Rosistilla ulvae: one gene and its partner. The protein of the gene in region 1 interacts with the protein of each later gene in a pairwise test. Links are inferred from orthologs where the notes say so. Each region holds a gene or a part of one and is shown on either strand. Other genes may lie near its edges.

Region 1 (3,236 bases):
CAATTCCGCTTGCACTTCGGGAATTCGAAACAATGACATCATGCCACTGTTAAAAAAACGGAGCATCCCACCGCCACCACGCGTCGGAGTCTCCCGCTGAGCAACGGCAGGAGTCGCAAGGAGACTTAAAAACAACAACAGCAGCAAAGCCCCAGACGTGTTCGACTTCATATGGACGGGATTCCTGGTGGTGATTTTTCGCTATACGTTTGCCCCACGCTATCGGACAGTTCGCGGGGACGGAGCAGGACGATTTGTCGACGGGCTGCCGCGATGAAGCCCGCCGCCTTCAATTGCCCCAATACAATCGTAACCGATTCTCGCGTGCTACCGATCAAATTGGCGAGTTCTTGATGGGACAATTTGATCCGCAATCGAACTCCCACCTCCGCGGGAACACCAAACTGATCGGCCAAGTCCAACAGCAGATGCACCAAACGCTCGCGATTCGATTGGAACAACAGGTTTCGCAACCGGCGCTGAATCCGCTGGCGCCGCAGCCCCACCAATTTCGTAATCCCGACGGCAAAGCCGTTGGCGTGGGACATCAAGTTTAGCAGCTCGTCGGCGGGCATCTTCACGACCGTCGCAGCGCTGACGACTTCGACAAATTCATCGCGTTGCGATGGATCGAACAGGGCCAGTTCACCGAACAACTCACCGGGTTCGATAAAAGCGAGCGTCGATTGTTTGCCATCGGGAGTCGCGTGGCAGACTTTGACCAACCCACCGGTCAAGAAGAAGACGCTGTCGGCCGCGTCGTAGGGTAGATAGACAAGGCTGCGAACGGCAAACGAACGGATACGGCTGCACGCTTCCAGTCGCCGGATCTGCTCTGGCTGCAAGTCGGCAAATAGCTCGCACGATTTCAGATGCCAAACTTTTTCAGCCACGCCGAGAGCCCTTTGGTTTTGTCGTCAAACTCAACCCGAGCGTAACATATTCTGCACCGACTCTAAGACCTGCTTGGCCGGAATATTGCGATTCCCAATCGAAAACGCTTTGCCCTTTTCGACATCGCCAGCGATCCGACGCGTTGCCGCGATCACCGCGCTGTGACTGCGTTGGCCAAAATATTTGCCGATATCGCCGTAGGTTGCCCCGGTATGTTCGCGAGCCAAATACATCGCTAGCATCCGAGCCTGGCTGACATTGCGGCTTTGTCCTTTCGACTGCAACGCGTCCTTGGGCAATCCCATCGTGTTGCAGACCGCGGTTTGGATATCGGCAAACCCATACGACGAACTGCCGATCGAAATCAGATCGCTCAGGATCTCGGTGATCTGATCATAGGTAACCGGTTCGTCGTGCATGCTGACGAGCGCTTTTAGGCGACACGCGATTCCCGAGACGACTCGGCCATCGCCACAAACGTTGCCAGCGATATCCGCGAGCATCTGATGATCGATTCCCAGATCTTCGGCTTCGCACAATTGCTGAAGCATCTGCGTTCGCATCTCGTGATCCAACGGGGTCATCGAGCAGACCATTCCCCCAGCCATTCGGCCAGCGAGGTCCTGCCCCAAACCGGGAATCTCCATCGGGGGCCGGTCGGCCGCGAAGACCAACTGCTTCCCTGCTCGTACGATCGAATCGATCGTGTACAACATTTCACGCGATGTCGCCCGCTTGCCCGGCAGGAATTGAACCTCATCGATCAGCAACGCATCGACGTCGCGATAACGTCGACGGAAGCCGGGCAGACCGCTGCCGGTAACCGAACCGATAAAGTCGTTGGTGAATTCTTCGGCGGTCATCGAGATCACGCGTCGCAAGCGATGGCGGCGACGCAGTTCGGTGGCGACGACATCCATCAATTGCGTCTTGCCCGTGCCGTGAGTGCCCCACAGGAACAGCGGCGAAGCGGAGCCGGGCGTATCGCAGATCATCCGCGCCGCGGTGGCAGCCAGTTTGTTCGATTTGCCAACGACGATCTGATCCCATGACGCGACGCGACGTCGGCGAGCGGGCAACGGATCATCGCTGCCCGTGGTTTGAAACGACGAGACTTGCAACAACGGTTGAACGTTATCGACCGGCGGTTCGCTGCGAGCGCGTCGACGCGGTGCGGCAGCACGCTTGGGAGGATCGTCGGCATCATCGACAGCCGCGCTGTCGGTGGATGTTGTTTCGGCAGGGTCCGCCTGGACAGCGGTTTCCGCCGCCGCAGGTTCGGGCTTGCTAGCAGCCAGCTGCAGCGAAACGCCAACGCCTTCGCCACAGATATCCGCAACCGCTTGCCGCAGGTCGCCCATATAACGCGAACCGATCCGATCCAACGCAAATTGAGCCGCGACATCCACGATTACATCGCGACCAGCGCGACGACATTGGGTGATCTGGCCGAACCACATTCGGAAACAATCACGCCCCAAACGATTTATCAGTGCATCCTGTAATTCACCGGTGAGATCCTTCGCACCTGCCGTTTCCGTTACCGACATTCCGAGGACTTACTCTCCATCATGGATAGCCAAATAAACAACCCTGTCCGATGCTTCACCTTGCGCAAGCCTAGCAGGTCGAGTGACCCAGGCAGATAGCCATCCTTGATGACATCCGTCCTCCAGACGCGAGCTTACGCGATTTCCATCGGTTTCGCTTTGATGGGGCGATTGTAGGTTAGCTAGCATTCTCTTCAAGTCTTCCGCACAGCTTTTCCAAACGTTCCCTACCTGCCCCCCAAAAACCAGTCGGAAACGGACATTTCACCGTTTCCAAAACTTGTTTTCGACGCCGAACCCCTATCATCGCGATGTGGATAAAATGTCAACAATGAATCTGTCTTCGAGTGGCTAGAAAGCGACCGAAAGATAGCCTGAAGGCACCACATGAACGGCCTTTCGAACCTGGGCAAGATAGACCAGATAGCGCCGGTGCACGTGCGGGGTATGGGCCGCAATTCAGTGATTTGCGGGCAGAGAAGATTGTACCGCGCGGGCGGTTCAAGCGGGATCCCGGCGCGTCGCAAAACGCTTCGCCGAGTCGCCCGAGAGCGATGTCACGGACATCAACCTTCCGTCATGATTGATGTCGCGCGAACCGATGTTTGGAGATGGCATCCCGTTCCGCTGACGCGGCATCCATGCGATCTGCGGCCATTCCGCAGATCGGGGCGATCAGCAGGCCAGCGGCAATATTTATCGAACCGGGAAACCTTCGCTCTGCGGACCTTAAAGGTCCGTCAGATCAGATAACCTTGACGTTTTCAGCGCAAGGACCCTTAGGGCCGTTGC
Region 2 (3,180 bases), 2.8 Mb from region 1 along the record:
TGGAAGCTGCGGGGATCGAAGTCACGGTGGTCGGCAAGCGATTTAAAGCCGATCCGTCGGCCTACTTTCGCTTGAAGCGAACGCTCAAGAAACTCTCTCCCGATCTGGTCCACACGTGGCTGTTCGCAGCAAACTCTTACGGACGCGCGGCCGCTCGCAGCTTGGGCGTCCGGCGAATCGTTGCCGGTGAACGCTGCGTCGATCAATGGAAGACAACACGTCACTTTGTTATCGATCGCGCGTTGGCCAAACGGACCGACGCGATCGTCACCAACAGCAGCGGAGTCCGCGATTTTTATGCCGCTCACGGAATCGAGCCCGATCTGTTTCGAGTGATCCCCAACGGGATTCCGCCTCGCACAGCGAGCACGATCACGCGGGAAGAGGCCTGCCAGCGTCTGGGCATCGATCCTAAACGCCGCCTGATCGTTGCCGTCGGCCGGCTGTGGCCTCAGAAACGACTTCGCGATCTGATCTGGGCAGCTCAGCTGATGGAGTCGGCTCGCAACGATTCGACCTTTGTCATCATCGGCGATGGGCCTCAGATGGGCGAACTGCAGCGGTTCCGCGATTCGGTTACGACCGGGCAAGCTGTCACGTTTGCGGGGGCACGCGACGACGTCGCCGAACTGCTTCCGCACTTCGATCTGTTCTGGATCGGCAGCGGTTACGAAGGGCAGAGCAACGCGTTGATCGAAGCGATGCAGGCCGGACTGCCGGTCGTGGCGTCGGACATTCCAGGCAACCGCGATCTGATCGAAAACGGCGTCACGGGGATGCTAGCCCCGGTAGGCGAGTCGGCGGAATTCGCCAAACACGCCTACCAGTTAATGTTCACCGACACCGAACGCGCGGCCCGACTGGGGCAGGCCGGGCAGGAACGGATCGCTAGCGACTTCACCGTCGCCCAGATGATCGACCGGCACGTCGATCTGTACAGCGAACTGCTGGATCAATAATCGGTCGGTCCGCTGAATTCGGCGTACTGATCGAATTCGCTGTGCCGTTCGGGAGCCTTGTTGTGGAAGCGAGTGAACGCTCCTTCCCAGGTCAATTCGACATCGCCGACAGGTCCGTTACGCTGCTTGGCGATGATGATCTCCGCCTGGCCTGCGTATTGTTCCTTGTCTTCGCCGCGATGGTAATACTCTTCGCGATGCACAAACATCACGATATCCGCATCCTGCTCGATCGCCCCCGATTCCCGCAGATGGCTCAGCTTTGGCCGGTGATCTTTGCCCTCTTCGGACTGCCGATTCAACTGCGACAGGCACAACACGGGGACTTCCAATTCACGAGCCATACCTTTCAGACGCCGCGCGATTTTCGCAACCTGCTCCTGCCGCGGATCGCGCGAGTTATCGGGCTCGATCAACTGCAGGTAATCGATCACGATCAATCCCAACGCGCCGTCGCGACGTTTAATACGCCGCCCCGCCGCGGCGATTTCGCTGACCGTTCGGCTAGGCGAATCGTCGACGAATAGTGGCGCGGAGTGGATCTCGTTCGCCTTTTCCACCAAGCGTTCGCGCTCCTCGCTGCTGATCGTACCGTTTCGCAGCTTGTGACCGCTGACTCGGGAGATCGAACACAACATACGATCGGCCAACTCGATCCCCGACATTTCCAAACTCAGGAACAAGACGGGGTAGCGGAGCTGCATCGAAACGTTTTCGGCGATGTTCATCGCAAACGCGGTCTTACCCATCGAAGGCCGAGCCGCAAGAATCGCCAATTCACCGTTGTGCAAGCCGCCGGTCATCGCATCGAAATCGGTGTACAGCGTATCGCAACCGCCATCGGTGTGCTCGCCTCGCAGACGGGCGTCGATCCGGTCCATCGCCTGGTGCAAAATATCGCTGATGCTGTTGACCGAATTGGATTGTTTGCCGTCCATGATGGCAAACACCTTCTGTTCCGCACTGGCGACCAATTCGCGAGCTTCCTGCGTTTGATCGTAGGCGTCGCGCAGAATGTCGGTGCTCGATTCGATCAGCTTGCGGTAGATCGCCTTCTCGTTAACGATCTTCGCGTAATAGACCGCGTGAGCCGCATTGGCGACCGATGTACTAAGCCGTCCAAGATAGGCCGGTCCGCCCATCAGATCGTATTGCTTCGCCTTCTTCAACCGACTGACTAACAGCGTCACGTCGATCTTCTCACCCATGTCGTGCATCTCTTGCAACTGGGTGAACAGGATCCGGTTGGCATCGTCGTAGAAATCGTCGGGACGCAGCAGCGTCGCCAGGTCATCCAAGCATTCCGGCAGCAGGAGAATACTCCCCAACACGCCCATCTCGGCTTCCAAGTCGAATGGAGGCTGGCGTTGCAGAATTTCGCTAGCTGTCGACTTGGGCTTCTTCTTGTCGCGGCGTGAACCTTTGAATTTGTCGTCGTTGCCTTCTGCAATCACAGCTGCCTGCCTCCTGAGCGAGTCGATTCCGTTGAGTCTAATTATGCTGTCGTGTCGGGCGTCGATTGACAAGCCCGACGGCCCTCGGATTCCCCGGCGGCCGTCGACTGCGACGATTCCGACCGACAAATATCGGGGTAAAAACTAATTTCCAATATTCGGTCCGCTTCAACTGCGGGAACCGCTGCGGTGGACAAAGTGTTCGAAAACGGAAGCCCGTGCCGCGATGAAGAGATTGGCCAGCCGCTGCCGAACCGGCGGGCGACTTTACAGTCGCGGCGCCGTCCCCAATCTTCAATTCTGTACTTTTTCAATGGCTTAGAAAAGCTGCAACTGCACCGCCAGCCCGCGGCCGGGCCATCGAGGCATCGCCGCCACCTCGGGCAACAGAGCTTGCACCCGCTCGTGAAACATCTCTGCGATCACCGGTCCGTCGCTCACATTTTCGACGTCGATGAACACGTAGGGTCGCTTCTTTTTCACGATCCATTCGGCGACGACATCGGCCCAAACGTCGAGCCAAGTCGGGACCAAAAGCTGATCCAACCTGGCACCGCAAAGTCGTAACATCGGCATCGGGCCGGTCGCATCGCAGCGAACTTGTTCGGGAAAGCGGATCCGCCGCGATTCGTTGGCCGCGGCCTCCGTGACCGGGTCGTCCGGATCCCACTCCGCCACGATCGACCGATCCAGACGCAGCCGTTTCAGCAACCGATGCAACTTGCGACCCGCCGGAGCGTCGGCGAAGAAGTCGGGATGCTGCGCCT

Evidence for each region.
Region 2: the proteins of EC9_RS19620 (region 1) and dnaB interact in binary tests that used the Escherichia coli proteins (3 or more experiments, as listed by UniProt). The link is inferred for Rosistilla ulvae from one-to-one orthologs.

Annotation. Positions count from the first base shown.
Region 1 is NZ_CP036261.1:5,546,988-5,550,223, forward strand. Bases 185-3,097 are described here. They hold EC9_RS19620 (DnaA/Hda family protein), read right to left. Parts: upstream 2,445-3,097; coding sequence 924-2,444; downstream 185-923. Other genes in these bases: EC9_RS19615 (Crp/Fnr family transcriptional regulator), read right to left, coding at 185-893. In the rest of the region: EC9_RS19610 (hypothetical protein), read right to left, coding at 1-171; more of EC9_RS19615, read right to left, coding at 168-184; EC9_RS19625 (cold-shock protein), read right to left, coding at 3,190-3,236. UniProt on the Escherichia coli protein: Plays an essential in the initiation and regulation of chromosomal replication. Binds in an ATP-dependent fashion to the origin of replication (oriC) to initiate formation of the DNA replication initiation complex once per cell cycle.
Region 2 is NZ_CP036261.1:2,782,526-2,785,705, reverse strand. What follows is about bases 184-3,040. They hold dnaB (replicative DNA helicase), read right to left. Parts: upstream 2,414-3,040; coding sequence 953-2,413; downstream 184-952. Other genes in these bases: EC9_RS09970 (DUF72 domain-containing protein), read right to left, coding at 2,732-3,040; EC9_RS09980 (glycosyltransferase), read left to right, coding at 184-959. In the rest of the region: more of EC9_RS09980, read left to right, coding at 1-183; more of EC9_RS09970, read right to left, coding at 3,041-3,180. UniProt on the Escherichia coli protein: The main replicative DNA helicase, it participates in initiation and elongation during chromosome replication. Travels ahead of the DNA replisome, separating dsDNA into templates for DNA synthesis.